4 regions of the Kribbella sp. NPDC043289 genome follow, and region 1 is predicted to be linked to each of the others. Evidence: riboswitches for the same ligand, from Rfam matches in the RefSeq annotation. Region 1 holds a riboswitch; each other region holds the start of a gene.

Region 1 (7,499 bases):
GCCGGCACCGCCGAGCGCTACCCGCGCCTGGACCTCACCCCCTGGCGCTAGCGGCGGACTACAGGTCGTCGACGTACGGGGTCTGGCCGGTGAAGGTCAGGCGCCAGTCGGTGTTCAGGGCGTCGACGGTGAGGTCGTAGCCCTGGCGGCGCGCGGTGAGTTGGTGGTGACCGTCGACGACCTCGGAGATGGTGACTTTCCAGTCGCGAGCCTCGAGGGTTTCGGCGGCGAAGCTGATCTGTGCCTCGGGGTCGGGCGTGATGGTGGGGTCTCCGGTCTCGACGGTGATGGTGCACACGGACTCGGGGCCGTGCGGGTCGGCGAGCGCGGACTCGTCCACCGGGCCGACGTCCTGCGTCACCGCCGGGGTCTGGTCCGGTACGACGATTGCCGCCACCGCGAGGAGTTCCGAGCGGAGGAAGTTACGAGCTTCGGTCAGCGTCACGCTTCCGTGATACACCGTGCGGCCAAGGCTCGCGAGGCCACGCCGCGTTTCGAATTCATGAAACCAGCGGTGTCTCGCCGGTGAACGTTATCCGCCAGTCAGTGGTCCACGCGTGGACCGCGATCTCGTACCCATTCCGGACGGCCGCGACCCGAAAATGCCCGTCCTCCGGGGCCGCGACCTCCGCGGTCCACCCCCGGGCACGCAGTGCCTCGGCTGCGGCTGCGACCTCCGCCTCGGGATCCGGCGCCGACGGGTTCCCGGTCTCGACGGAGATCCGGCACACGGTCGCCGTCCCCCGGCCGTCGAACAGTACGCCGGGATTCACCGGCCCCGGGTCACGCGTCACCACCGGCCGCTGACCGGGTACGACGGCTGCCGCCACCGCCAGCAACTCATCCCGCAGGAACTCCCGCTGCTCGCTCATCCCCGTCCACCTCCCGACGGCCGCGACCGCCCTGTACCCGCCGCCCGCGATCCTCCTATACTGCCCCGTCCACCAGCCCCACGCCCAGTGACCCCACGCCCCACAACGCCACGCTCCCCAGCCACCTGCTCCGCGGAACTCCACCCCGGCGCCCGCTCCCCGACAGTCGGACCAGCGCCAGCCGGACCGCTGGCACTCAGTTTGGCGGCGTTCGCGGGGGCTTCTTCGCGTGCGGACGGTGCGGGTGAAGTATCGCGGGCGTGCCGGGAGTGTTTGGTGAGTGCTGCAAGTCCGTCGAACACCCGCGACGCCGTCTTCGCGGCCGCGTTGAAGGCGTCGCCCCACGACGCGCCGAGGAGCAGCTTGGTCTCGGCGCCCCGGCTGGTGTTCGTGCGGGTGATGTCCTTCAGCTTGCCCGAGACCACCCGGCCGATGTTGCGGAGCGCCTCGCTGTTCGGGCGGTAGTACTCGTTGTGCCAGCGCACCGACACCGCCTCGTCGCGGGCGAGCGGGTCGTTGGTCTCCATCCGGATCGCGTCGACGAACGTCGCGGGGTCCGGCCCGTGCCACTCCGAGAGCGCGACATAGTCGCCGGGCGCGCGCTCGACGTACAGCGTCGTCGCCGGTGTCACGAAGTCCGATGCCTCGTCGACGCGCTTGTCGATGCCCGGCGACCCGGTCATCACCACCTGCGGCGGACGGGCGCCGACCTCGAGCGCTTTCCCGACCACTTTCGTGCCGTACGAGTGCGCAACGACCGTGACGTCCGCCTTCTCCGCCTTGAGCTCGTCGACCTCGTCCAGGAACACCTTGAGCAGCGGCCCGCCCTCGGCCGCCGCGTCGTCCTCCGCGGCCTTGAGCAGGCCCTGCGGCGAGCTGTAGTCGAGCCAGACGATCACCGCGGTCTCCGGCCCGGCCTCCTGCTTGATCAGGTCGCCGCGGTCCGACTGTCCGGAGAACGTGTCGAGGCTGTTCCCCATCCCGGGAACCAGTACGGCGACGTGCTTCGCCTTCGGGAGCTCGCCGAGCACCTCGATCGCCCGCCCTTGTCCCTTCGGGTCGACCTTCAGGAACTGCCGCTGCCGCTGGACGTGAACGACGTTGCCGTCGGCATCCGTCTCGCTCACGGTGACCGGGGCCAGCAGCTCCTCGACGGTCTTCAGGCGCTTGAGTTGCTCGTCGTCCGCGGTGCCGTCGTCGGCCGCCGTCTGCAACCGCTCGCGAGCAGCCTCGAGCACCGCCAGATTGGCGCGGAACCGTTCGGCCAGTTGATCAGCCTCAGCCATGATGACTCCCCGTGACAGCCGGTCACCTGGGCGTGAGACCGGGCCACCGGCAGTTTGTCAGGCGGAGGGCACGAAGGCCAGAGACCAGTTCCCGCTGTGGTGGGACAGGCTGACCGTGGCGAGCGGCCGGACGTCGACGTGTCGCAGCGACTCGGCGGGCGCGTCCACGACGTACAGGACGATCGCGCGGACCACCGCCGGGTGGACGACGGCGAGGATCGCGCTGGGTTCGTCGTGCTGCCCGGCCACGTCCCCGAGCCAGTCGGCGACCCGGGCGAGGACGTCGTTCTCGGTCTCGCCGCCCGGCGTCGCGGTGTGCGGCCGTTCGAGCCACGCCGAGACCCGCGTCGGGTCGGCCGTGAGCAGATCCTCCAGCTCGCGGCCTGCCCAGTCGCCGTACTCGCGGTCCCGCAGCTCGGGGGCGACGATCGCGTCGTACCCGAGCGCAGCGGCTGTCCGGACGGCGGCCTGCTCAGGTCCGGAGTACACCGCGTCTGCCGAGAGCTTCAGGTCGCGCGCCGCCTCGACACTCGCCGCGTCCGGCTCGGCGTCGCCGCCGAGCACGAGTCCACGCAGTGCGGGTGTCAGGGCGTGCGCGACCAGGGTCAGCGTGGTCAAGCCGCAGCCACCTTCGATCGGATCGGCCGGCGGTCCACCGCGGCCGCGTACCCGAACCCGAGCAGGAGCCACAGCGTCGCCTGCGTACCGAGCGAGGCGAACCGGAACTGCCATAGCAGCGTAGCGGGGAACGTCTCCGGAACCTCGTTGATCCGCGGCAGGATCAGGTACGCCGCCACGACGGTCGCGAGCAGTCCGACGACACCACCGGCGAGGCGGGCGACATCGCCGTACCGCGCGGCCCAGCGGGACAGGGCGACCCCTGCCCACACCGCGAGCAGGCCGATGACCAGGGTCAAGAGGTAGGTGACGGTCCGCCGGGTGATGGTGTCGGGGTCACCGACCGCCGGCGGATTGGGTGGGTACTTGAAGAACGGGACGAGCACGATGCCGATGAAACCCGCGGCGGCGAGTCCGAGCGCGGCGTACGCGTCGTTGCCGGTCCGGAGCTTGCGGCGGAGCAGCGTGAACGCGACCGCGAACAGGCCGCCGAGCGCGACGCCGTACAGGCTGGTCGCGAGAAACAGGCCGGCCCGCTGGCCGTCGCGGCTGACCAATGGCTGTTCGTCCTCCGCCTGGTCAGCGTGGTTGTGGTCGTGAGTGTGCGCGGCACCGGCCTCTTCGATCGCGATCGCCGCGTCGACACGCGGCTCGCCCATCACGTAGGCGAACGTTCCGGCCAGCAGGCCGGCGAAGAGTCCGACGATCAGTCCGCGCACCAGGAGCGATCCGAAGGTGCGCATCTGATCTAGTGGCAGGGCACGCCGAGCAGGTGGCGACCGTCGTGCATCAGCTCGTGCAGGTACATCCCCGACTGGGAGACCGCGCCCTGGTCGAACCCGACCAGGTAGGCGAGCAGCAACATCAGGCCGACGCTGGTGAGCGCAGCAGCGAGAAGCTTGGGCGAGAGAGCCGGTACGGCGATCGTGCGGGCAGGAGCTGCCATTGAACTGAACCTCCTGGGGAAGTGCGCGTCCCCTTAGAAAGGCTGCTGTGCCCGAGCGTCCTGACTCACGAACCGAAGCTCGCTCACAGTGGCGCGGCCGTGCCGGACTCTCACCGGCTTCCCTCATGGCACCGCAGGTTGACCCTGGAACGGTAGAGCCCACACCGAACCCCGGTCAACGCGCCACGGCGCGCCGGTGACCAATCCCACCCCCACCCACCAGCCGCCCGGCGTGCGGCCCGACCGCCCACCTGCCCAGCCCCTCGCTCGACCACGCCGGCAGCCCACTTCCGACGTACGCCGTCCTGCCGCTCGCCTCACGACGCCCCCAACCCAACCCCGACGTACGGCACTCCGCCGCTCCCCCACCACGTCCACTCCGCGCACCCCCATCCCCACGCGACCACCACCCTCGGCGCCCCTCGACTACTGCCGAGTCGTGGCAATTGGCATGTGACCCCCAACGCGAGTCGTGAGTTCCGGCTGTCGATTTGCAACCAGGACCCACGACTCGGCGGGATCGCCGCGGGTAGAAGCCGAGGCGGGACGCCGGCCCGAGCATCGGCTTCTGCTGGGTGGGCATCACGCTCAGCTCGAAGGCGCCGCGAGCCGAGCGGTGAGTGAGGGGAGCGTTTACTCTGGGTGGATGCCGTCCGCTCATCATTTGGTTGCGTTTGCGATTACTGCGTTCATCATCATCGTGGTTCCGGGGCCCAGCGTGTTGTTCATCGTGGGGCGGGCGTTGGCGGTGGGGCGGCGGGAAGCCGTGTTGACGATGGTGGGGAACACGCTCGGTGCCGCGACGATGCTGGTGTTGATCGCGCTCGGGCTCGGGACGTTGATCGCGGCGAGTGCGGTCGCGTTGACGATCGTGAAGCTGGGCGGGGCGGCGTACCTGATCTATCTGGGGGTGCACGCGTTCCGGTCGCGGAAGTCGCTCGCGGAGGCGCTTGCCAGGGGGGTGAAGCCGGGGAGCAGCCGGAAGACCGTGCGGCAGGGGTTCCTGGTCGGGGTGACGAACGCGAAGACCGCGGTGTTCTTCGCGGCCGCGCTGCCGCAGTTCGTGGACAAGGGTGCGAGCAGCCCGGCGTGGGCGCAGATCCTGGTCCTCGGGTTGATCTTCATCCTGATCGCGCTCTGCTCGGACAGCGTCTGGGCGGTGGTGGCCGGTACGGCGCGCGAATGGTTCGCCCGCTCGCCGCGCCGGCTCGAGCTGGTCGGTGGCACCGGTGGTCTGATGATCATCGGTCTCGGCGCCAGCATCGCCGTCACCGGTTCCAAGGAATAGCTCAAACAGCAGCGGTACGTCGTCCCGCCGCGACACCGAGCAGCGCCAGCAACGCCGGGACACCGAACGCGACGACGTACGCCATGACCGCGGAATGCGGCTCCATCGCGGCGAACAACGACCCACCGATCGCCAGCACCGTTGCCGTGGACAACGAATCGCTCAGCTGCAGCGCGGAACTGTTCACACCCTGCTCGTCAGGCTCCGAGTACTCCAGCACCAGCACGGAAAGCGTGGGGAAGACCGTACCCATCCCGAGCCCGGTCAGGCTCCATCCGAGGATGCCGACGACGACCGGTACGTGCGGGTTCAGCGTGAGCGTGGCGGTGACGATGCCAAGCACGATCAGGATCATGCCGGCCTGCAGGAACACCTCGTGCGAGAACGGCTGCTTCGGGCGCCCGCGGTACCACGACGCCGCGGTCCAACTGAGCGCGCTGACGGTCAGGACCAGCCCGGCCAACGAAGGGGACAGCCCGCGCTCGCGGGTCAGCATCAGCGGAAGGAACACCTCGGCGCCGAATCCGGCCGCGGCGACCAGGCCACGGAGCGCGATCACCGAAGGCAGTCCGCGACCGAAGGTGAACGTCCCGCGCGGCAGCAGCCGCGGCCCGAACGCGATCACCCCGGCCAGGCCGATCACGAGCAGCGCAATCTGGAGTACGCCGTGCTGCTGCCCGACGTAATGCAGCAGTCCAACCCCGACGGCCGCCGCGACCGCCCACAGCGCGCGCTTGTCCCAGAGTTTCCCGGGACGCGGCTCGTGCGTGTCGCCGCGAGCCAGTCCGGGCCGCATCACCAGCGCGGCCGGGATCGCGAGCGCGGGAACGGCGAGGAACACGATGCGCCAGCTGGCGTGCTCGACGATCAGTCCGGCGATCGCGGGACCGACGAGTGACGGCACCACCCAACCGGTAGCGAAGGCGGCGAAGATCCGCGGCCGTAGCCGGGCCGGGTACAGCTGCCCGACCACGACGTACAGGGCGACCGTGAGTAGACCGGAGCCGAAGCCCTGGATGATCCGGCCGATGACCAGGACCTCCATCGTCGGCGCGAATCCCGCGATCAGCAGGCCGGCCAGGAACCACGCCGTACCGTGCCAGAGCGGGCGGGTCGGGCCTTTCAGGTCGCTCCAGGTACCGGAGATGACCATCGCGACGACACCGGAGGCGAGTGGTCCGCCGAACGCGAGCGCGTACAGACTGAGGCCGTCGAGCGCCTGGGCGACGGTCGGCATCGCCGTCGCGACCGCGAGCGACTCGAACGCGACCAGGGTGATCAGCGCGACCATGCCAACGGTCAAGGCGCGGTACTGCGGGGAGAGAACGCCACCGGTGTCGGCGGCAGGCCCGGTCGCGGGCTCGGCAACGGTCGTCATGCCGAGAAGCTTCGGACCTCAAGTGCGCTTCAAGTCAACTAGAGAATCGCGGCGAGCACCAGCGCGAGGATCGGCGGGACGGCCTGGGTGGCCGCGGCGCGCAGCATCCGGCGGTCGGAGGCGAGCAGTACGACGCCCGCGCCGGCCATGCACGCACAGGCGAACAAGGCGATCGCATGGCCCTTGTCGCCGCCCCAGATCAGCCCGCCGAGCGCACCGATCGCGAGGAACAGGTTGTAGAACCCCTGGTTGAACGCCCACGGCCGCGCGGCCGCCATCTCGGTGTCGTCCTTCACCAGGAACCGCCGGTACGTGCTCGGCTTGCGGAACAGCAGGCTCTCCAGCGCGAACACCACGACATGGAACAGCCCGGCCACTGCCACGAAGATCTGTGCGATCAAACTCATCCGCGTCCTCGCTTCGCTGCGGGCGCGGCTGAGGCACGAGACGCACTGTGCTTGATGATGAATTCGCTTCGCTCATTCATGGCGGGAACGTACCGTCAAGCCCGCCAATCCGTGGCGAAGGCACGCGCTGGGTTGTCCCGGAACACCGCGTCCGCGACGTCCGCACCGAAGTACCGCGTGATCCGTGGTCGGAGGTGGGTCAGCAGGTACGGCATCCCGGGCCCTTCCCCGGTCGACGCCCGGGCGCGGGCGCTCGTGGTGTCGCCGCCGAGCAGCAGCCGGTCGGTGTACCCGGCGTCGATGAGCGCGGCCAGGCAGTCGGTCAGTCGCGGATCGGTCGCGTTGTTCGCCCGCGACGGCCCGTCGAACGCCAGCCACGCGCCACGCTGCGCCAGTTCGAGATGCACCCGATGATCCGGGAACCGGTTGAGGTGCCCGAGGATGACCGCCGCCGGATGCACCTCGAGCTCGTCGACGAGCAGATCGAGTACGGCGTCCGCCGCGGATCCGAGCTCGTGATGGACAGCGATCGGCGCGTTCGTCGCGTGGTGCGCCTCGGCCGCGGCGCGCATCACGAGCTCCGCGTGCGCGTCGAGCACGTGGAATCCGCCCGCGACCTTGATCAGCCCGGCCCGGACCGGCGTCTCGCCGATACCGGTCGTCAACTCACGGACGAAGATCTCGGCCAGCTGGTCACGGATCTC
Region 2 (7,499 bases), on a different contig from region 1:
CGCCGGCGGTTCGGTCGCGGCGAACGCCAGCGCGGGTGGAGCCGACGACGCCTGGGACGCCGGTGCGCTCGCCTCGCTCGACATCCCGTTGATCCAGGGCCTCGCGCTGACCTCGACGCGCGAGCAGTGGGTGGAGAGCGACGCGGCGATCAGCCCGCTGGACGCCGCGACGCAGGTCGCGATCCCGGAGTTCGACGGGCGGCTGATCACGATCCCGTTCTCGTTCAAGTCGTACGACGCCGACGGGCTGGCCCGGTACGCGCCGGACGCCGAGCGGTGCGCGCGGCTGGCCGGGATCGCGGTCGCGCACGCCCGGTTGCGGCACGTGCCGCCGGCCGAGAAGCGGATCGCGCTGGTGTTGTCGTCGTACCCGACGAAGCATGCGCGGATCGGGAACGCGGTCGGTCTGGACACCCCGGCGTCGGCGGTCGTGCTGCTCGGCCGGCTGCAGGAGGCCGGGTACGACGTCGGCGATCTCGACGTGAGCGCGCTGGAAGGTGATGGGCTGATCCATCAGCTGATCGCGGCCGGCGGTCACGATGTCGACTGGCTGACCGAGGAGCAGTTGGCGTCCGCGGTCGCGAAGGTCCCGCTGTCGACGTACGCGCAGTGGTTCGGCCGGGCGCCGGAATCGTTGCAGACGGCAATGACCGAGGCGTGGGGCGAGGCACCCGGCGAGTTGTACGTCGACAGCTCGGGTGACGAGCCCGCGGTCGCGCTGGCCGCGCTGCGGTTCGGGAACGTGGTGCTGATGATCCAGCCGCCGCGCGGATTCGGTGAGAACCCGGTGGCGATCTACCACGATCCGGACATGGCGCCGTCGCACCACTACCTGGCGGCGTACCGCTGGCTGGAAGCACCCGTCGAAGAGGGCGGGTTCGGTGCGCAGGCCGTCGTACACCTGGGCAAGCACGGGACGCTGGAGTGGCTGCCGGGCAAGGGGATCGGGATGGCGGCCGACTGCGCGCCGGACGCCGTACTCGGGAACCTGCCGATGGTGTACCCGTTCATCGTCAACGACCCCGGCGAGGGGACGCAGGCGAAGCGGCGCGCGCACGCGACGGTTGTCGACCACCTGGTGCCGCCGATGGCGCGGGCCGAGACGTACGGCGACATGGCGAAGCTCGAGTACCTGCTCGACGAGTACGCGACCGTGCAGGCGCTCGACCCGGACAAGGTGCCGACGCTGCGGGCCCAGATCTGGACGTTGATCCAGGCGGCCCAGTTGCACCACGACCTGCACACGGACGAGAAGCCCGAGGACGACGACTTCGACGAGTTCGTGCTGCACCTGGACGGGTACCTGTGCGAGATCAAGGACGTGCAGATCCGCGACGGGCTGCATGTGCTGGGCGGTGCGCCGGACGGTGAAGCGCGGGTGAACCTGGTGCTCGCCGTACTTCGCGCTCGGCAGCTGTGGGGCGGTTCGTACTCGATCCCGGGTCTGCGGGCCGCGCTCGGGGAGACCTTCGGGGTGGACGAGGCCGAGTTGCTCGCCAATCCCGGCGTGTCCGTTGACCTCACCGATCTGGCGACGCTGGCCGACCTGCCCGCGGTCACTGGCGCAGACGGTGTGGACATCTTGGAAGCCGTCGCGCGGAAGCTGGTCCTCGGCATGGAGACGCTGAGCTGGGACGCGTCCAAGGTCCCGGTCGTCGTCGCCGAGGTGCTCGGCCGGGAGTCCGCTCAGGTGACGGCGTCGCTGACGTTCGCGGCCGAGGAGGTCGTACCGCGGCTGGCGCGCACCGACGACGAACTGGCTAACGTACTGCGCGCCCTCGACGGGCGGTTCGTCGAAGCCGGACCGTCCGGGTCGCCGACCCGCGGTCTGGTGAACGTACTGCCGACCGGGCGCAACTTCTACGCGGTCGACCCGAAGGCGATCCCGAGCCGCAACGCGTGGGACGTCGGCGTCGCGCTCGCCGACTCGTTGCTGGCCCGGCACTTGTCCGAGACGGGGGAGTACCCGCGATCGGTGGGCCTGACCGTCTGGGGAACGTCGGCGATGCGGACCCAGGGCGACGACCTCGCCGAGGTGCTCTGGCTGCTCGGCTGCCGCCCGGTCTGGGACGAGGCGTCCCGGCGGGTGACGAGCTTCGAGGTGGTCGATCTCGTGGAGCTCGGTCGGCCGCGGATCGATGTCACGATCCGGATCTCCGGCTTCTTCCGGGACGCGTTCCCGCACGTCGTCGCGCTGCTCGACGAGGCGGTCCGGACGGTCGCCGCGCTGGACGAGCCGCCGACGGACAACTTCCTGAAGGCCCACGTCGACGCTGACGTTGCTGCGGGCAACGACGTACGCCAGTCGACGGCCCGGGTCTTCGGCTCCAAGCCGGGCTCGTACGGCGCCGGCTTGCTGCCGCTCGTGGACGCGCGCAACTGGCGCACCGACGCCGAGCTGGCCGAGGTTTACGCCGTCTGGGGCGGGTACGCGTACGGCAAGGACCTGGACGGCGCCGAGGCCCGCGGCTCGATGGAACGCGCGTACGCCCGGATCCAGGTCGCGGCGAAGAACGCCGACACCCGCGAGCACGACATCATGGACTCCGACGACTACTTCCAGTACCACGGCGGCATGATCGCGATGGTCCGGCACCTCACCGGCTCGAACCCGAAGGCGTACGTCGGTGACTCCGCCGTCCCCGCCCAGGTGAAGACCCGGACGCTGGAGGAGGAGGCGAAGCGGGTCTTCCGGGCGCGGGTGGTGAACCCGCGCTGGATGGCGGCGATGCGGCGGCACGGGTACAAGGGTGCGTTCGAGATGGCCGCGACCGTCGACTACCTGTTCGGGTACGACGCGACCGCGGGCGTGGTCGACGACTGGATGTACGAGTCGCTGACCACCGAGTACGTCGCGAATCCCGAGATGGCCGAGTTCTTCCGCGCGTCGAACCCGTGGGCCCGGCACGGCATCGCCGAACGGCTGCTCGAGGCGGCGCAGCGCGGGCTCTGGGCGGAGCCGTCGGACGAGGCGCTCGCGACGCTACGGAACGCAGTACTTGAGACGGAAGGTGACATCGAGGACCGCGGCTGATTGGGTTGAGGCATGCTTCCTGAGCGACCACGGGTCCTGATCACCAACGACGACGGGTATCGCGCCCCGGGAATCCGGGCGCTGGCACCGACCATCGCCGAGCTCGGGTACGACGTGGTCGTGGTCGCACCGCTGCTCGACGAGAGTGGCGTCGGATCGGCCCGCGCGGGCATGGTCGGCCGCCCGATCCGGACCGCGTCCGACGAGGAGAACGGCGTCACCTACATCGGGATCGAGGGAACGCCCGCGGGTGCGGTGACGCTGGCGGCCCTCGGCGCGTTCGGTCCGGCGCCCGACCTGGTCCTGTCCGGGATCAACCGCGGGCTCAACGTCAGCGTGTCGATCTTCCACTCCGGCACCGTCGCGGCGGCCGTGACCGCGTCCGGTTACGGTACGTCGGGGGTCGCCGTCAGCCTCGACTCGGAGGACCCGCAGCACTGGCCGACCGCGGCGACGATCGCGGGTGAGGCGCTCGGGTGGATCGCGGCCGAGCCCGCCGGCACGGTCGTGACGATCAACGTGCCGGACCGCCCGCTGGACCAGCTGGCAGGAGTACGCCACGCGTCGCTGGCGCCGCTGTCACACTCGCGGCTGACCGGCTCGACGGCTCCGACCGGGGAGCCGGTGATCCTGCTGGGGCCGAATCACCCGAATCCGGACCCGGACTCCGACGTGGCCCTCCTCGCCGCCGGCTTCGTCACCGTCACCCCGATCGTCGGCATCCGCGAGGTCGCGGACGACACCGCCGCCAACGCCCTCGCCAAACGCCTGAACCGCTGACGCCTGACTGCCTGACACCGGGTGCCGCTGGCGGGTTGCTGCGCCGCTGACGTGCTGTAACCCGTCAGTGGTCACACAACCCGCCACCCGGCGGCGTGGTGAGTGCCACGTGACCGGGATGGGTTCCGGAGGGAGTTGGTGTGCCATGATCGGGCCGACGGTTGTGGAGGAACACCGGTGCGAATCCGGGGCGGTCCCGCCACTGTGACCAGAGCTGTGCGAAAGCTGTGACAGGCGCAGACTCTGGGAGCCAGGACATCCACGGTCGTCCGCCGGCCTACGGAATTCCGCAGTGCCGGCGTACCAGTGCCGTAGCGGGCGTGGACACCCGCTCGACGAAAGGGATTCCGCCGATGCGGGCCGTGCGTTCACCGGGTCAGTCGACCAGCTTTCCGTTCACCGCGATCGTCGGGATGGACGATCTCCAGCTCGCGCTGATCCTGGCCACGATCTCGCCGGCGATCGGCGGTGTACTGATCCGCGGCGAGAAGGGGACGGCGAAGTCGACGGCCGTCCGCGCGCTGACCGAGATCCTCCCGCCCGTCGAGGTGGTCCCCGGCTGCCGCTTCTCCTGCGATCCGGTGCGCCCCGACCCGACCTGCCCCGACGGCCCACACCACGCGGAAGCGGACGGTGCCGAGCGCAGCGACGGATCGCATCACGCGGAAGCGGACGGTGCCGCGCACGGTGACGGACTGCGTCACGGGGAAGCGGACGGTGCCGCGCTCAGCGACGGACCGCTTCGGGGAGAGGCGGACGGCGGTGACGTGGGTGGGACCGGCGGGCGGCGGGGGCTGCGGGCTGCGCGGTTGGTCGAGTTGCCGGTGGGCGCGACCGAGGACCGGGTGCTCGGGTCGTTGCACCTGGAGAAGGCGCTCGCGGAAGGCGTCACGGCGTACGAGCCGGGCTTGTTGGCGGCCGCGCATCGGGGGTTGCTGTACGTCGACGAGGTCAACCTGCTGCACGATCACTTGGTCGACGTACTGCTCGACGCGGCCGCGATGGGGCGGGCGACGGTCGAGCGGGACGGCGTCTCGGTCACGCACCCGGCGCGGTTCGTGCTGGTCGGCACCATGAACCCGGAGGAAGGCGAGCTCCGGCCGCAGTTGCTCGACCGGTTCGGCCTGACCGTGGACGTGGTGGCGAGCCGCGATCCCGCCGTCCGCGTTGAGGTGATGCGCGCGCGGCTGACCTACGAGGCGGATCCGGAGACCTTCGTCGCCCGGTACGACGGCTCGCAGCGGGAGCTTGCCGAGCGCATCGTGAAGGCGCGTGACCTGCTGGCCGAGGTGATCCTGACCGACTCCGCGCTGCGGCAGATCGCGGAGATCTGCGCTTCGTTCGACGTGGACGGGATGCGTGCCGACCTCGTGACGGCTCGCACCGCTGTGGCGCACGCGGCGTGGTCCGGACGGACGGTTGTCGAGGTCGAGGACGTCCGGGCGGCCGCGAAGCTGGCGCTCCCGCATCGCCGTCGGCGGAACCCGTTCGACGCACCGGGGTTGGACGAGCAGCAACTCGAAGACGCGATCAACAACAGCACGCCCCCGGAAGACCCCGACGACGACCCGCCGGGCGGCCCGCCGGGCGGCCCGGGCGGCGCCGACGACCCGGCCAACGCCGACGCGGTGCCGGGCGACTCGAACGACTCGGCGAGCGCCGCGGACCCGACAAACGGCGACCTGGCGAACGACGCCTCGGATGATGCCGCGGATCCGGCCCGCGACGGCCTGGACGACGGCGCGCCCGGCGACCCGAAGCGCTCGGCTGCGAAAGGTGAGCCGGGTGACGGTGAAAGCGGTCAGCCCGGCCCGACGCCGGTCGGTGAGATCGCCGGAAGCTCCGAGCCCTACAAGGCCCGCCTCCTGAGCGTGCAAGCAGCTGGGATGGGTGTCGCCGGCCGCCGCTCCCGCGCCATCACCGAGGTGGGCCGGGTCGTCGGCGACCGCGCGCGAGTCGGCCGCGAGCCGGGCCGACCGCATCTCCTCGGCACCATCTGGAGCGCCGCCCCACACCAGCACGCCCGCGGTCGCAGCGGCCCAGGCCTCGTGGTGCGTCCCGCCGACGTCCGCCTCGCCGTACGCGAAGGTCGTGAGGGCAACCTCGTCCTGTTCTGCGTCGACGCGTCCGGCTCGATGGGCACGAAGAAGCGCATGGGCGAGGTGAAGACCGCGATCGTCTCGCTGCTCCTCGACGCGTATCAGCGCCGCGACACCGTCGGCCTCGTCACGTTCGCCGGCCCGGCCGCCACGGTCGCTCTCCCGCCGACGGGCAGCGTCGAAACCGCCGTACGACGCCTCGAATCCCTCCCGACCGGCGGCCGCACCCCGCTCGCCGAAGGTCTCTTGCAAGCAGCCGAGGTACTGCGGATCGCCGCGATCCGCGACCCCCGGCGGCGCCCGCTCCTGGTGCTCGTCACCGACGGCCGCGCCACGTACGGCGAGAACGCCTTCGCCCGCGCTCGTCAGGCGGCCGGCTGGCTGGCCCAGCAGGGCATCGCGACCGTTGTCGTGGACTGCGAACCGCACCGCGGCGTCCGGCTCGGTCTTGCCGCCGAACTGGCGGTCGACCTCGGCGCGGAGTACCTCGACCTCGGAGATGTTGCCGCCGGCAACCTCGTCCGCGCGGTCACGGACCGGAAGGCGGCCTGAGATGCCGAAGGGGCGGCCGGCCGCCGTACCGGACGACGGACTGACCACCCGCCAGCGCCGCAACCGGCCGCTGCTGATGGTGCACACCGGCGAGATGAAGGGGAAGTCGACCGCCGCGTTCGGGATGGCGCTGCGGGCCTGGAACCAGGGCTGGAACCTCGGGGTCTTCCAGTTCGTGAAGAGCGCGAAGTGGAAGGTCGGCGAGGAGAGCGCGTTCAAGGCGCTCGGCGAACTGCACGCGGCGACCGGACAGGGCGGTCCGGTCGAGTGGCACAAGATGGGTGAGGGCTGGAGCTGGTCCCGCAAGGCCGGCACCGAGGCGGACCACGCCGCCGACGCGCTCGAGGGCTGGCGCGAGATCCAGCGCCGGCTCGCCGCCGAGACCCACGACCTGTACGTACTCGACGAGTTCACCTACCCGATGAAGTGGGGCTGGATCGACGTCGACGAGGTGGTCTCGACGCTCGTCGATCGTCCCGGTCACCAGTACGTCGTGATCACCGGACGCGACGCGCATCCGAAGCTTCTCGATGCGGCGGACCTGGCCACCGAGATGACCAAGCTGAAACATCCGATGGACACCGGCCAGAAGGGCCAGAAGGGCATCGAGTGGTGATTCCGCGGGTGGTGATCGCGGCGCCGGCGTCCGGAGCCGGGAAGACGACCGTCGCGGTCGGGCTGATGGCCGCGCTGCGGAACGCCGGACACGTGGTCGCGGGCTTCAAGGTCGGACCCGACTACATCGACCCCGGGTTCCACGCGGTCGCCACCGGACGCCCGGGACGCAACCTCGACCCGATGCTGTCCGGCGAGGAACGCATCGGCCCGCTCTTCGCGCACGGTGCGGCCGGCGCGGACCTGGCCGTCATCGAGGGCGTGATGGGCCTGTACGACGGTGCGCTCGGGACCGAGGGTTTCTCGTCGACCGCGCATGTCGCGAAGCTGTTGCAGGCGCCCGTGGTGCTGGTGGTCGACGCGTCGGCGGCCGGGCGCAGCGTCGGGGCGGTCGTCCAGGGTTTCGTTGCCTTCGACAC
Region 3 (7,499 bases), on a different contig from region 1:
GGGTGGTGCCGGAGTTGAACAGCGTCGGCGTCGACGACATGAAGCGGAACGAGCTGAGCAGTTGGTAGAACTCGATCGCCCGCGCCTCCCGGTCGTCCTCGCGCAGCGCCATCCCCATCGCGACGCGAAGGAAGAAGGCCTGCGGCAACTCGTACCGCACTTTGTCGATGTGCAGCAGGTAGCGGTCGTGGAGCGTCTGCAGCGCGAGGAACGTGAAGGTCAGGTCGGCGTCCGGATCGATGGCCTCGGCGAGCCGCTCGAGGTCGAACTCGGCGAGCCGGGGGTCGAGCTGCCCGGCCTCGATCCCGACCCGGATGTACCGCGGGAAGTAGTCGGCGTACGCCGCGGTCATGTCGGCCTGGCTGGCCTGCCGGGGCTCGCCGTACACGCGGCCCAGCGTCTCGCGGCGGATCCGGTCCAGCAGGAGACGTGCGGCGGCGAAGCTGTACTGCGGCTCGGTCTCGACGTACGACCGGGCGGCCATCACCAGCGCGAGCTCGACCTCGTGCTGCGCGATGCCGTCGTAGCAGGCGCCGAGGGTCTCGTTCAGGATCAGTTCGGGGTCGACCGCGTCGAGACCGGCAGCTGCCTCGGCGACGACCACTTGGAGACGATCGACGTCTAGCGGGGACCGGGTGCCGTCGGCGGCGCGGACGGACGGCGCCGGCTTCTCGGTGACGCCGGACGCGTCGGCGGGGGTGCGGGCCTTGGTCCGCTCCTCGCGGTACAGGACGTAGGCGCGGGCGACCTGGTGCTCGCCGGCGCGCATCAGCGCCAGCTCGACCTGGTCCTGGATGTCCTCGACCTGCACGCTGCGCCGCCCGGACAGCGAATTCAGACCGCGGCTGGTCAGGGCACCGACGACCCGGCCGGTCAGGTCGGTCACCAGGTCGCGGACCCGGTGGGTGGCGGCCGCGTCGGCGCCCTCGACAGCGAGGAACGCCTTCGTCACGGCGACGGAGATCTTGGTGGCGTCGAACGGAGTACTGCTGCCGTCGCGACGGACGACGGTCAGCTCGATCTCCCGGTCCGTCGCCACAGAGGCTGACGATGAGGAAGCAATGGTCACAGGTGTGCGCTCCAGAAGTGTTCGGAGACCCGGCACCACGCGAGCAGGCGCACGACGAGACGGCAGCACCGGCCGGTACCACTGCCCGTCACGCCCTGCGACCCACCCGCGAGATCTCGGACCGCGTGTACCGGCGGTACACGCACCGGTGGCAGGTATCCGGACTCGCGGACGCAGCTGGACGTCACGACCGCTCACCGTTGCGGGGCAGTTCCGGACTCGCACCGGATTCCCCTGTTGCCTCGAGATGAACAACATGTTGTGTCGTCGACCATCCCGAACCACCAGCAGTAGTGATGCTAAGTCGGAACATCTAGATCTTGTGGTAGCGCCACGCCGCGTGTCGCACATCTTGTGGTCCTCACGCCGCGACCGCATACAGATCCTGGAGCGTCATGATCTCGGAGCCGTGATGGATCAGCTCGCGATTGAGGCGCAGTACGACGTGGCCGAACGGCTCGGCCGCGTCGAGTTCGTTGGCCTGGCTGAGGCCGACCGTCGTCACCGCGTCCTCGTCGAGGCCGGCGATCGCGTCCTGCCAGGCCTCGACCCAGTGGGTCAGCCAGGCGACCGCATCCCGCGCGTTGCCGTGCAGGGTGATGTCCGCGCGGCCCTGCCGGCTTTCGCCGAACGTCCACTCCCAGCGCTCGAAGAACGTCTCGGTCAGGTGCGCGATCAGCCAGGCGATCGTCCGTGGGCCGCGATGGTCCGGCTCGTCCGGCCATTGCGCGACCCATTCGCCGGACCCGAGTGCGCGGAAGTGTCCTGTGTAGTGCCGCCGGACGACGGTGAGCGCCTCGCTGCTCGGGCGCCAGAAGTACTGCTCGTCGGTCAGCCGGGCCAGCCGGCCGGACAGGACCATCCAGCTGAAGCCGAGCTGGCCGCGGACCATGGCCATCGCCGATGGCCTGTGCAGGATGTCCCAGTCGAACGGCTCCGGCATAACAGCTCCCCTGTACGATCGAACATATGTTCGAATTCTTGCTCCACAGGGAACGGAAAGTCAAACCACCTAGCGTGTCGGTCGTGGCCTCGACGGAACGGGTCTGCTAGGCGGCTCGATCTGCGTGTCCGCGGCCGGGCTCGCGAAGCGGCGCTCGAGCAGCGTGAAGGCGTCGATCAGCTCGGGCGCCTCGTAGACGCGGTTCCGCCGGCCGTCGGTGACCTCGCGCAAGATCCGCGCCTCGACCAGTCGGGCGAGGCCCTGGTTGGCGGCCTGCTGCGAGCGGTCGATGAGCTGCGCCGCGGCGGCGAGTGTGAGGACGGGTGCGGCCGGCAGGGCCTCGATCAACAGCTCGGTCGCCGAGCCCGCGCGGACCGGCGCGGCGCGTTCCCGCCAGGACGCCTTCAGATCGACGGCCGTCTGCTCGAAACGGGCGGCCTCCGCGGTCGCGTGCGTACAGGCCAGCGCGAACATCCGCAGCCACGGATTGGCGGCCGCGCGGGCCTTCGCGGTCGTCGAGCGCCCGACGTACCGGAAAGCGGTCAGGGTGTCGACGTACTCCGTCGCGTGGGTGGCGAGCGCCAGTGAGACCGGCGGCACCGTGCGCGTCACCAGGCCGTCGGCACGCAGGATCAGGTGGATCAGGGCCCGCCCGGTCCGGCCGTTGCCGTCGGCGAAGGGGTGGATGGTCTCGAACTGGGCGTGCGCGATCGCGGTCTTGGCGAGCACCGGCAGCGGCGACTCGCGGACGAAGGTCATCAGGTCCGCGAGCAGTTCCGGGATCAGTTGCGCCGGCGGCGGGACGTAGTAGGCCTCGGCGGGGGAGCGGCCGCCGATCCAGTTCTGCAGGTAGCGGATCTCGCCGCCGTACTCCGGGTTCGGCGACTGCGCCATCAGGAGCCGGTGTGCCTCGAGCAGATGGTCGACCTCGAGTTTGTCACCGGCCTGGACGGACTCGGTCACCCAGGTCATCGCGTCGACCGCGCCGAGTACCTCCTCGGCCGTGACGTCCCGCGCCCGATCCCGCAGTACGTCGGCCTTCAATAGGCGGCGGGCTCCGACGACGAGACCCTCGATGTGGGACGAGCCGACCGCCTCGGCGCGCAGCAGGAGTCGCGCGAGGGCCTCGCTGTTGGTCAGGACGGCGGCGGTCGCGTCCAGACGGGCGAGATCGCCGGCGGCGTCCTCGAGTGCCGCGAGAACGTCGTCGCTCAGGTTGAACTCCCGACCGACCAGCGGGTCCGGGAAGTACAGCTCGTACGACCCGCCCAGCCGCTCGGCCCGGGTGAACCCATCGGGGTGCCCGGGCCAGCGGTGTAACTCCACCCTCGCCATACTCTTATTCAACCTTATCCACAAACCTTGAACAAGGCTATGGATGGGAGTCTGCCAGGCTGTGGACCCGGTTGTGGGCAGACTGCTTGGTGTGACTCTCGACGCGCAGACGCAGGACATGGTGGCCGCCAACGAGGCCGACTGGAACGCGAGGGCGCCGCTGCACGCGGCAAGCGACTTCTACGACCGCCCCGCCGAGTTCTGGTTCGCGGACTACGAGTGGGACGACCTCGGTCCGCTGGAGGGGCGCGACGTACTGCACCTGCAGTGTCATCTCGGGACGGAGACGATCGAGTTCGCGCGGCGGGGTGCACGGGCCAGCGGTCTCGATCTGTCGGAGAAGTCGCTGGATGCGGCGCGGGGGATCGCGGCCGCGGCCGGAGTCGACGTCGACTACGTCCACGCGAACGTGTACGACGCGGTGCAGGCGGTCGACGGTCGGCAGTTCGACATCGTCTACACGGGAAAGGGCGCGCTCTGTTACCTCCCCGACCTGAAGCAGTGGGCCGAGGTCGTACGGGAGCTGCTCAAGCCCGGGGGCGCTCTGTACGTCGTCGAGTTCCATCCGTTGCTCAATGCGCTGCGCGAGGTCTCTCTCCCCGGCGAGTCGGACGACCTGGTCATCCGCGCCGACTACCTCGAAGGACGCGGGCCGATCGCGCACGACTCAACCGTCACCTACACCGGCGACGAGGTCCCCGGTCGCCAGACCAGCTACGAGTGGCGGCACGGCATGGGGGAGATCGTCAGCACGCTCGCCGGCGCCGGCTTCCAGCTCACCAGTCTGCGCGAATCCGAAGTACTCCCGTGGCCCCGCTGGCCATCCATGCAGCAAACCCCGGAGGGCTGGTGGCGCCTCCCTGACCCCGCCCCGCGAATCCCACTCCTCTTCGCACTGAAAGCGACCAAGTCATGAATCGTCAGAACCGCGAGCAGGACCTGATCACCTACTACTCCAACGAGGTCCGGGCCCGGTCCGACCGTGAGCTGCCGGATGCCCGGGTGGACCGTCGTACTGCTTATCTCAGCCAGTTGCAGGCCGAGGGGCGTCATACGGTGTTGGAGATCGGCTGTGGTCCGGGCCGCGACGGTGCGGCGATCGCGGCGGCGGGGTTCGACTACACGGGGGTGGATCTGGCGCCCGCAAGTGTCGAGGTGTGCCGTGGGCTCGGGTTGCGTGCCGAGGTGGCGTCGGTGCTCGAGTTGCCGTTCGGCGACGGGACGTTCGACGCAGGCTGGACGATGAGCACGTTGCTGCATGTGGCCGACGAGGACCTGGATCTGGCGTTGCGCGAGATCGTGCGCGTCCTGAAGCCCGGCGCACCGCTGGCCGTCGGCCTGTGGGGTGACGTCAGCGCCGGTGAGCGCGTGTGGGAAGACAACACGGGTTATGGACCCGGGCGGTTCTTCAGCATCCGCTCCGATGAGGGAGTGCGTGAGGTTCTCCAGCGGTACGGCGCGGTGGAGGACTGGGCTACCTGGGACGACGGCCGCGTCATGCACTACCAATGGGCGATCGTGCGCGTCTGAGTCCGGCCGCTCGACAGTACGTATATGCCCACTGCGAGGGTTTCTCCGGTTGGTTGAGCGTGGGCGTTGGCCAGTGCCGGGCACACGTCCTGTCGAGCTGCTGATTCTCGAGCCGGCTCGGTCAGCTTCGTTTCTTCGGTCCGCGGAGTGCGACGTACAGCAGCGCCACTCCGAAGGCGGCGATGATCGGGCCGACAGTGGCCCACAGGGTGCTGCCGGTCATCGAGCTGCCCTTGAGGTAGCCCAGGCCCTGCATGGTCCAGACACCGCCGGTGGCGATGAGCAGGACGCCGAAGGCGATCGCGACGATCTTTCCCATGCTGCGAGATTAGCTCAGCAACTGGTCGCAGAGCTCCACGAGTCGCCGGCGCAGCGGCCTGGCGCGGTCGGCGAAGGAGCGTTGGGCAGTCGTGTACTCCGCTTTGCCGGCCGCCGTCTCGATGCGCACGGGGGAGTAGCCGAGCTTCGCGAGATCGTACGGCGAGGCCTGCATGTCGAGGGTGCGGATGTCGCGCGCCAGCTCGAAGCAGTCCAGGAGCAGCGTGCTGGGGGTGAAGGGCATCAGCTTCGTCGCCCACTTGTAGAGGTCCATGTTGGCGTGCAGGCAGCCGCCCTGCTCCAGCCGCGGCTGGGACTCGCGGGTCGGTTGCAGGGAGTTGAGCGGCCGCGCGGGATCGGTGAAGAACCGGAACGCGTCGAAGTGCGAGCAGCCGATCTTGTGCGACTCGACGACCTGATCGGTGCCCTCGGCCCCTAACCGGAGCGGCCAGGACGCGTGCCGTACCTCGGGAGTCCGGTACACCATCGCCCATTCGTGCAGGCCGAAACAGCCGAACTGCGGTTGCAGATCGAGCGTCGCGGCGAGCAGCCGCCGGATCCAGGTGATGCTGTCCGCCCGGCGCTCGATCTCGGCTGGGTCGAGCGCGGCAGTTCCGTCGTTCACGACGTACCCGCGTCGCTCGGCGTAGACCGCGGCCTCCTGCAGGTGGACGCCGGGGCCGGGGTGCCAGATGCGGAGCTGGTTCGGACGGGTCGGGTAATAGGTGAAGAGGAAGTCCTCGACCGGATGCGGCTCGCGGCGCCGGCGGCGTTCCAGATGACCGGCGAGCAGTACGTCGACCCGCTTGGTGTGCTCCGTCGCGTACGCCGACCACTCGTCGAAGGGCAGCGTGACGGTCATAGGTCGAGGGCGAACGCGTAGAGATCGACGCCCGGGATGGGAGCCCAGTCCCGCTCGGGGATCCGGGTGAACCCGAGACGCTCGTAGATCCGGTGGGCGGTGGCCATGTAGTTCGCGCTGCTCATGACGATCCGCCGCAGGCCCTGCTCGCGGGTCCGCTCGATGCAGCGCTCGGTCAGCGCCCGGCCGATGCCCTGCCCGCGCGCGCGTCCCGCGACACCGAGCATCCGGAACTCGCCCTCGTCGTCGCGGCCGATCTCGCGGTATACCGAGCCCACCGGGCAGTAGGTGACCGTGCCGAGCAGACCGTCTTCGTCCGCGGCCACCCACAGTTCGGCCTTGGCGGCCCGGTCCGCTGCCGCACGCAAAGTCATCGCGTAGTCACCGCGCACGAAACCGTCGTGCGTGTACGCCGCCACCGTCAGCTCGCCCACCGCGTCGTACTCGTCCTGGCGGGCCAAGCGAATCTCCATCGTCACCACATCACTGTCTCATCGTCACCACATCACTGCCGCATTCGTCGCCGACGGTAGGCTCGGCCCGTGCGTATCGCCAGATTCTCCGTGGAGGACGAGCCGAAGTACGGCGTCGTCGAGACCGACGACCCCGAAGGGCTCACCGGCACTGTCAACGTGCTCGACTCGGACCCGCTGTACCGGTCGGCCCAGTTCACCGGGGAGAAGCTGCAGCTGGCTGACGTCCGGCTGCTGGCGCCGGTGATCCCGCGCAGCAAGGTGGTGTGCGTCGGGCGGAACTACGCGGCGCACGCGGCCGAGCTCGGCAACGACGTACCGACGCAGCCGATGATCTTCCTGAAGCCGAACACCAGCGTGATCGGCCCGCGGGACGGCATCGTCTACCCGGAGCAGACCAACGACCTGCAGTTCGAGGGCGAACTGGCGATCGTGATCGGCCGGATCTGCCGGGACCTGCCCAAGGAGCGGGTCAACGAGGTGATCTTCGGCTACACGATCGCGAACGACGTGACCGCGCGCGACCTGCAGAAGTCCGACGGCCAGTGGGCCCGGGCCAAGGGGTACGACACGTTCTGCCCGCTCGGCCCGTGGATCAGCACCGAGCTCGACGCCGCGGACCTGCGGGTCAGCACCGAGCTGAACGGCGAGCTCAAGCAGGACGGGCGGACCTCGCAGTTCATCTTCGACGTCCCGGAGGTGCTGGCCTACATCACCTCCTTCACCACGCTGCTGCCCGGCGACGTGGTGCTCACCGGCACCCCCGCGGGTGTCGGCCCGATGTTGCCCGGTGACGAGGTCTCGATCAGCGTCGAAGGAATCGGAACTCTGACGAACAAGGTGATCGTGCGTGACTGACCGGGCCGTGAACGACGTACTGGGTGGCCTGGAACCGCATCAGGTCCGAGTGCGCTTCCCACCGTCCCCGACTGGCCTGCTGACCGTCGGCAACATCCGCAGCGCCCTGTT
Region 4 (7,499 bases), 890 kb from region 1:
CGAGCGACACCGTGGTCGTTCGGTTGGCGGCCTCCGGGCGCCGGTGTGCGTGCAGCCGGGCGGACGTGTGCTCGCCGCGGCAGCAGTACGAGGCGTCCAGTACGACGACCCCGGACGCGGTACCGGTCGAGGGACCAGCACCGGTCGAGGACGCCGTACCGGACCAGCCGGCCGAGCAGCCTGCAGAGCCAGCCACCGAGCCGTCCACCGAGCCGGCCACCGAGCCGGTCGCGGAGCCGGTCGCGGAGACTCGCGAGGAGCGGCGGGCCCGGAAACCACGCCGGCGCCGCCGCCTGCACCACGACGACGAGGGAGAAACCCCGCAGTGAGATTCCGCAGGTCGACCGTACTGGTGGCAACCCTTGCGGTCCTGGCGAGCGGCTGTGGGGTGGCCGGTCGCGCCCAGGACGCGGGGGACGGTACGGCGGCCGGCGTCGGGAGCAACCCGCCCAGCGGGCCGGTGGGGCCGATCCCGGCGGGGCTGGAGAAGTTCTACCAGCAGCAGCCGGACTGGGAGCGCTGCGGCTCGAACCAGCAGTGCGCGACCATCGAGGTCCCGCTGGACTACACCAAGCCCACCGGGCAAACGATTGAGCTGCGGGCCCGGAAGGTGCTCGCGCGGGACCGCGGCGGCCGGATCGGCACGCTGTTCATCAACCCGGGTGGGCCCGGCGCCTCGGGGCAGGAATTCGCGCAGCAGGCGCCGATGCTGTTCGGGTCGTCGCTGCTGCGGAAGTTCGACATCATCGGCTGGGACCCGCGCGGCGTCGGCGAGTCCACCCCGGTGAAGTGTCTGGACACCGCCCAGCTCGACGCGATGATCGCCGCGGACGGCAGCCCGGACAACGCCGCCGAGATCAACGACCTGGACAAGCAGTCGAAGACGCTGGCCGCCGGCTGCGAGCAGCGCTCCGGAGAGCTGCTCCCGCACGTGTCCACCAAGGACGCGGCCCGCGACATCGACGTACTGCGCGGTGTCGTCGGCGACCCGCAGCTGTACTACATGGGGATGTCGTACGGCACGTTCCTCGGCGCGACGTATGCCGAGCTGTTCCCGAAGAACGTCGGCCGGATGGTCCTGGACGGTGCCGTCGATCCGTCGATCACGTCCGAGCAGATGGCGATCGCGCAGGCGAAGGGGTTCGACAAGGCGCTGGACGCGTTCGCGGAGGACTGCGCGCAGCGGTCCTGCAAGCTCGGCAGCAGCAAGAACGAGGTGCTGGGCAAGATCGACCAGCTGATCAAGGACAGCGACGCGAACCCGCTGCCGGGGGCCGGGAACCGCAAGGTCACGCAGGCGCTGGTGATCCTCGGGATGATCTACCCGCTGTACCTGAAGGACTTCTGGCCGCGGCTCGAGGACGCCGTCGCCGACGGGCTGGCCGGTAACGGTGCCCGCCTGCTCGCGCTGGCCGACGAGTACACCGATCGCCAGCAGACCGGGTACGCCGACAACTCCAACGAGGTCCAGATCGCGATCAACTGTCTCGACCACCCGGACTTCACGTCGATCGCCCAGATCGAGGCGAAGGCCCCGGAGTACAAGGCGGCGTCACCGCGGTTCGGTGAGTTCCTGGCCTGGTCGTCGGTGTCGTGCGTGAACTGGCCGGTGAAGCCGGTCGACAAGCCGCACAAGATCAAGGCGGCCGGTGCGAAGCCGATCATGGTCGTCGGTACGACGCGCGACCCGGCGACCCCGTACGAGTGGGCGGTCGGCTTGGCGCACCAGTTGGAAAGCGGTGTCCTGGTCAGCCGCGACGGCGACGGGCACACGGCGTACCTGTCGGGCAACGCCTGCGTGAAGAACGTCGTCGAGAGCTATCTGGTGCAGGGCAACACGCCGGCTGCCGACATCAAGTGTTAGCGCCCGGCCCGCGCTAGTTGGGCCGGTTGTCGCCCGGTTCGACCGGCAGCTTGATGGTGTCGGTGGCGTGTTGCAGGATCGCGCGCAGGCCGGCTTCGTCCTGCGGACGGCCGCCGACGGTGATCTCGGCGGCTGAGGACTTGCCGCCGTCGAGCGAGATCCAGCGCGACAGGCCCATCCGAGGACCGCGGCTCTGGTCGGTGTAGGTGTAGACCAGCGTGCCGCCATCCCGGCTGAGCACCTTGAGGTCGTGCTCGTCGATGCTGCGCACGCGGTTCGCGACCAGTTCGTCCGGGGCCTGCTTGCTGCCGCGGGTGTCGAACCGGATCTGCCAGACGCCGGTCGGGTCCAGGAACTTCGGTCGAGTGCCCGCCTGGGCGCTCTTCCAGCCGGTCGGCACCTCGGCGGAGACCGGGTCGCCGCTGGAGCCGAAGTTCTGCACGACGTACTGCACCGAGTCGGCCTGGAGCCCGTCGGTCCGGGTCGGGGAACTGCTCGGGGGAGGACTGTTCACGATCCCGGCCGGCGTTTCGTGCGCCGCGAACGGGTTTCCGCCGTTGATGACGAGCACCGTGCCGAACACGGCCACACCGACGGTCATTCCCGCCAGCGTCATCAGCAGCGCCTGGTGCCTGGGCGTGAGCATCCCGACCTCGCTTCCCTCTCTCCCGCCCGATTATCGCCGACGAGAGGGGCGTCTCCGCAAACCGCCGCGTACGCTGACACGTCGTGAAGATGTCCGACCCCGCGCTCCAGCAGGCTTTACAGCGTTATGACGACGGTACGGCGGAACGCGCGGATCTGAAGCTGCTCACCAAGGAGTTGCTGAAGCTCCTGGTCGCGAAAGCACCTGGTCACGCGGTCGAGGTCCGAGTCCCGCCGTACGGCGCCGTGCAGTGCATCGAGGGGCCGCGACACACCCGGGGGACGCCCGGCGCGGTGATCGAGATGCCCCCGGAACTGTGGATCGACGTCGCCCTCGGACGCGTCACCTGGGCCGACGCCCGCGTCAGCGGAAAACTCCGGGCGAGCGGCGAGCGCACCGACCTGACCGGCCTGCTCCCGCTCGCCTGAGTCCCGGCATCCGCCTGGCCGACCTCGCGCATCGGTCAGCCAGGCGGATGGATCAGTGGGCCGGTCCGGGCCGGTGGGATTGACGCCCACGGCAACCAATCGGCCTCACGCTAGGCGCGTCCGAGGTCCCCGCCGGAGCCTTTCGACGGTGGTGGAAACGAGGTCCGGAAATCAGGCTCGTCCCGGCCGGTCGGACCTGTCACCATGGTCCGGTGGCAACCCCTTTCCGCGCCCGCCTGGCCCGCTTGCGCGTCGATCTGACCCCGTGGCGTGGTTCCCGTGACTTCCGCATCCTGCTGGTCGCCGGATCGGTCTTCTTCCTCGGCGGCATGGTCGGGTACGTCGCCCTGCCGTACCAGCTGTACCAACTGACCGGATCGAACTTCGCGGTCGGCGCGATGGGCCTGGTGACGATCGTCCCGCTGGTCGTCTTCGGCCTGTACGGCGGCGCGCTGGCCGACCACGTGGAGCGCCGGAAACTGCTCGTCGGCACCGGCCTGGCCCAGGTCGTGATCTCCGCGCTGATGGTCGTCAACACCCTGCTCCCGAACCCGCAGGTCTGGCTGATCTACGTCTGCGGCGCGCTGAACGCGATCGCGTCCTCGCTGCAGCGGCCGAGCCGCGAGGCGCTGCTGCCCCGTGTGGTCAAGCACGCGGAGATCCCCGCCGCGGTCGCGTTGAGCTCACTGACCTCGCAGATCGGTCAGCTCGCCGGCCCGGCGGTGGGCGGCGTCCTCGTCGGCTCGGTCGGCGTGACCTGGGCGTTCTCGGTCGAGCTGGTCGGGATCGTGTTCGCGACGCTGATGTACACCCGCCTCGGTGCCTACCGCGCGGGTGATGGCGCGAGCGCGCCGAGTCTGCGGGCGATCGGTGGCGGGATCGTCTACGCGTTCCGGCGCAAGGACCTGCTGGCGACGTACCTCGTCGACATGGTCGGGATGTTCCTGGCGATGCCGATCGTGCTGTTCCCGGCGTTCGCGACCGACATCCTGAAGGAGCCGAGGTTGCTCGGTCTGCTGTACAGCGCCGAGGCGATCGGGGCGATGTGCGCAAGCCTGACCAGCGGCTGGGCCAAACACGTGCACCACCAGGGCCGGGCGGTGGTGCTGGCCACGATCGGCTGGGGTGCCGCGGTCGGGCTCGCCGGGCTGGCGCCGAACATCTGGATCGCGATCGCCTTCTTCGCGCTGGCGGGCGCGGCCGACATGGTCTCGGTGCTGTTCCGCTCGGTGATCTGGAACCAGACGATCCCGGACGAGATGCGCGGTCGGCTGGCCGGGATCGAGATGCTCGGGTACTCGCTCGGCCCGCTCGGTGGACAGGCCCGGTCCGGTCTCGTTGCCGACCTGACCGGCGTCCGGACCGCGATCGTCAGCGGCGGTGTCATGTGCGTCGCCGGCGTGATCGGGACCGCTGTCTGGCTGCGTGAGTTCTGGCGGTACGACGCCCGTACCGACGAACACGCCGTCCGCGAAAGGGAGCTCCGGACCGCCGGTTAGAGTTCCAGGCATCATGCGTATCCGCCGTGGAATGACCGCTGGCCTGGCCGTCGTACTGCTCGCGGGCTGTAGCGGTCCCGGGCAGGAGACCGCCCCGAGTGCACCCCCGCTGGTGTCGACGACCTCTGCGGACAGCCCGTCGGCAACGCCCTCCGATACGCCGAGCCCGAGCGTGCCGGCCTCGGCGGCACCCGCGCAGTCCGTATGCCTGCGGATGAACCAGGAATTGGTCCGGACGACGCTTGCGGTGCCTGCTGTGGATATCCAGACCAAGACGGTGCCGACCGACTTCGGCCTTCCGACGTACGACGTCTGCCAGTTGACCCTCAGCAACTTTCCGAACGGTCCGGTGCTGAGCATCGAGACATCGGTGCTCCCGGCGACCGCGGCGACGTTGGCCGCGAGCCAGAAGGCGTCCAAGGGTGAGCCGGTGAAGCCTGCGGTGGTGGGCCAAGGCGGCTACGGGGCGAGCACGTTCGTGGTGTTCCTGCTGGGCGGCAAGCTCTACAAGGTCGCCGGTCCGAAGGCGACGCTCGCGAAGTACGTCGTCCTCGCGCAGGAGGTCGCCCGGCAGGCGGCAGGCGTTCCGACGGCGGACCCGGTGATCACACGCCCGGAGTGCGACCGCGGGTCGTCCGGGGCCGAGAAGGTGCTGGGCGCGCGGCCGACGGCCCGCCGCGACAGCGAGACGACGCCCGGCGACCCGGTCTGCGGCTGGGTGACCGCGACGAGCGTGCTGACCACCTCGGTACGGCGTACTCCGCAGGCGAAGGCGTTGATCGCTCCGCTCGCCAAGGCCGCGACCTCGCAGTCGATCCCGCTCGGCGACGAGGGGTACGTCGACACCGCGACCGGCCGGACCACGATCCGCGTCGGCGACGACAAGCTGGTGGACTTCGTCCCGCTGCCGGCCCGGGCGATCAACCCGGACCTGATGACGCAGTTCGCGCTGGCGATGGCGCCTATCTATACGCGCTGATCTACACGCGCTGACGATCTGCGACACAGTCGCGGGTGTTAGGGTGGCGGAGCCGTGGTGTTCGGGAAGCCGGTGGAGTACCGGCGCGGCCCTCGCCACTGTGATCGGGATGTTCGCCGGACGTTCCCCTCGGGGAGACCACTGGCCGCTTGCGGCTGGGAAGGTTCGACCGGCGATCGCGGTACCCGTCAGCCAGGAGACCGGCCACGGCGCTCGACCCGTCCACGAGGTGCTGGAGGAGCGGTCCGCCCATGGCCGTCGTACGCGTGCTTGCTGTTGTCCTGTCTGTTTCCCTGCTGGCCGGGTGTGGCCCAGCTGCTGAAGCCGGTTCGAGTGCCGGTGCGATCACCGTCAAGAACTGCGGGATCGACGTCTCCGTCGACGGTCCGCCGCAGCGGGTGTTCGCGGCGTACCAACCCGCCATCGAGATGGCCCACGCGTTGGGGATCTCGGATCGGCTCGTCGGTACGGCGTACCTGGATGCCGAGGTGCTCCCGGAGTACGCCGCCGCGCAGGCGAAGGCGACGTACTACAAGAACCTGCCGAGTCGTGAGCAGCTGCTCAGCCTGAACCCGGACTTCGTGCTGTCCGGGTTCAACGACGTGTTCAGCGCGGCCGGCAGCGACTCGAGCTTCGGCAGCCGCAAGAGCCTGTCCGACCTCGGCGTCCGGACCTGGATCTTCAGCCCGCTCTGCCCGACCGCGGACGGCAAGGGCGACGAGGCGATCGACCCGTCGACGGTCTCGATGGACAACGTGTACGCCGATCTGCGCGACCTCGGCAAGCTGTTCAAGGTCGAGGACCGTGCCGAGCAGGTGATCGCCGACCAGCAGCGGCGGATCGCGGCGGTCGAGACGGCCGTGAAGGACGCGCCGCGGCCGACGGTGGCGATCATCCGGCCCGCGCTGGAGGGCGGCGGCCTGACGGTTTCGGGTGGACCGGACTTCGGGACGGTGCTGATCAAGCAAGCGGGAGGCGTGAACGCGTTCGCGGACCTGACGTCGAAGCGGAACGTGAAGATCAGCGTCGAGGAGTTCATCAAGCGCGACCCGGACTACGTGCTGATCAGCGGCTGCTGTGACGCATCGCTGACGGCCGCCTCGTCGCAGCCCGATGTCGCCAAGCTGTTGGCGAATCCTGCATTGAGCAATCTGAAGGCTGTGCGCAATCGTCATGTGGTGCCGTGGTTGTTCGCGAATCACTCGGCGGGTGTCCGGGGCGCGTACACGACGGAGAACCTGGCGCGCATCATTCACCCCGACCTCTTCAAGTGAGGAAGGCTGCCGGGCTCACGGTCTGCGTCGGGGTGCTGGCCGTGGCCGTCGTGCTGTCGTTGTGCGTCGGGAACCAGTGGGTCGGGACCGGTGACGTCTATCGGGCGCTGGCGAACTTCAGCGGCAGCGATACCGATCGTGTCGTGACGTACTTGCGCGTGCCGCGAACCGTCGCGGGTCTCTTGGTCGGGGTCGCGCTCGGGTTGTCCGGTGGGTTGATGCAGGGCGTGACGCGGAACCCGCTGGCCGACCCGGGGATTCTCGGCGTGAACGCGGGCGCGGCCGTGGCCGTAGTGGCGGCGATCGGGGTGTTCGGCGTGCACAGCCTGACCGGGTACGTGTGGTTCGCGATGGGCGGCGCGCTCGTCGCGACAGTCGTCGTGTACGTCGTGGGCGCGATCGGCGGAGCGACGCCGGTGAAGCTCGCGCTGGCGGGAGCGGCGATCTCCGCGCTGTTCGGCTCGGTCACGTCGGCCGCGACCCTGCTGGATCTCTCGACGTTGAACGAGTATCGGTTCTGGGTAGTCGGGTCGTTGTCCTTGGCGAACGGGGCGATCGTCGCGCAGGCGGTGCCGTTCCTTGCCGTAGGCACCGTTCTGGCGCTGGTTCTGGCGCGGTCGCTCAACCAGCTCGCGCTCGGCGCTGAACTTGCGCAGACACTAGGCACCAGGGTCGCACTCGTGCGTGTCCTGGCCGGCGTCGCCGTCGTGATCCTGGCCGGTACGGCGACCGCGATCGCCGGCCCGATCGGCTTCATTGGTCTCGCCGTACCGCATGTCGCACGGACGATCGTCGGCGCGGACTACCGG

The links. A riboswitch is a leader RNA that binds a small molecule or an ion and turns the genes downstream of it on or off. The one in region 1 is predicted to bind cobalamin.
Region 2: it holds a riboswitch for cobalamin, as region 1 does, so the genes downstream of both, AC0662_RS10750 (magnesium chelatase subunit D family protein) here and AC0662_RS23595 (CbtB domain-containing protein) in region 1, are expected to answer to the same signal.
Region 3: it holds a riboswitch for cobalamin, as region 1 does, so the genes downstream of both, AC0662_RS34030 (ribonucleoside-diphosphate reductase subunit alpha) here and AC0662_RS23595 (CbtB domain-containing protein) in region 1, are expected to answer to the same signal.
Region 4: it holds a riboswitch for cobalamin, as region 1 does, so the genes downstream of both, AC0662_RS19240 (ABC transporter substrate-binding protein) here and AC0662_RS23595 (CbtB domain-containing protein) in region 1, are expected to answer to the same signal.

What each region holds. Positions count from the first base shown of each region.
Region 1 covers NZ_JBWKCB010000003.1:1,070,110-1,077,608, reverse strand. Annotated here, with positions in the region: gene AC0662_RS23625 (phytanoyl-CoA dioxygenase family protein) at 1-51, shown strand, start outside; gene AC0662_RS23620 (hypothetical protein) at 59-445, opposite strand; gene AC0662_RS23615 (hypothetical protein) at 501-872, opposite strand; gene AC0662_RS23610 (alpha/beta hydrolase) at 869-2,158, opposite strand; gene AC0662_RS23605 (histidine phosphatase family protein) at 2,216-2,776, opposite strand; gene AC0662_RS23600 (CbtA family protein) at 2,773-3,519, opposite strand; gene AC0662_RS23595 (CbtB domain-containing protein) at 3,525-3,722, opposite strand; cobalamin riboswitch at 3,760-3,884, opposite strand; gene AC0662_RS23590 (LysE family translocator) at 4,369-5,010, shown strand; gene AC0662_RS23585 (MFS transporter) at 5,012-6,388, opposite strand; gene AC0662_RS23580 (DUF1304 domain-containing protein) at 6,427-6,795, opposite strand; gene AC0662_RS23575 (phosphotriesterase family protein) at 6,891-7,499, opposite strand, start outside.
Region 2 covers NZ_JBWKCB010000001.1:2,255,999-2,263,497, reverse strand. Annotated here, with positions in the region: gene cobN (cobaltochelatase subunit CobN) at 1-3,034, shown strand, start outside; gene surE (5'/3'-nucleotidase SurE) at 3,047-3,814, shown strand; cobalamin riboswitch at 3,959-4,095, shown strand; gene AC0662_RS10750 (magnesium chelatase subunit D family protein) at 4,168-6,465, shown strand; gene cobO (cob(I)yrinic acid a,c-diamide adenosyltransferase) at 6,467-7,081, shown strand; gene AC0662_RS10740 (cobyrinate a,c-diamide synthase) at 7,075-7,499, shown strand, end outside.
Region 3 covers NZ_JBWKCB010000007.1:180,366-187,864, reverse strand. Annotated here, with positions in the region: gene AC0662_RS34030 (ribonucleoside-diphosphate reductase subunit alpha) at 1-1,039, opposite strand, end outside; cobalamin riboswitch at 1,203-1,370, opposite strand; gene AC0662_RS34025 (DinB family protein) at 1,431-2,012, opposite strand; gene AC0662_RS34020 (Fic family protein) at 2,082-3,347, opposite strand; gene AC0662_RS34015 (class I SAM-dependent methyltransferase) at 3,439-4,263, shown strand; gene AC0662_RS34010 (class I SAM-dependent methyltransferase) at 4,260-4,877, shown strand; gene AC0662_RS34005 (hypothetical protein) at 4,999-5,196, opposite strand; gene AC0662_RS34000 (3-methyladenine DNA glycosylase) at 5,206-6,057, opposite strand; gene AC0662_RS33995 (GNAT family N-acetyltransferase) at 6,054-6,530, opposite strand; gene AC0662_RS33990 (fumarylacetoacetate hydrolase family protein) at 6,600-7,388, shown strand; gene gltX (glutamate--tRNA ligase) at 7,381-7,499, shown strand, end outside.
Region 4 covers NZ_JBWKCB010000003.1:180,960-188,458, reverse strand. Annotated here, with positions in the region: gene ricT (regulatory iron-sulfur-containing complex subunit RicT) at 1-329, shown strand, start outside; gene AC0662_RS19265 (alpha/beta hydrolase) at 326-1,864, shown strand; gene AC0662_RS19260 (hypothetical protein) at 1,878-2,510, opposite strand; gene AC0662_RS19255 (sterol carrier family protein) at 2,600-2,938, shown strand; gene AC0662_RS19250 (MFS transporter) at 3,151-4,437, shown strand; gene AC0662_RS19245 (hypothetical protein) at 4,469-5,416, shown strand; cobalamin riboswitch at 5,455-5,639, shown strand; gene AC0662_RS19240 (ABC transporter substrate-binding protein) at 5,668-6,690, shown strand; gene AC0662_RS19235 (FecCD family ABC transporter permease) at 6,687-7,499, shown strand, end outside.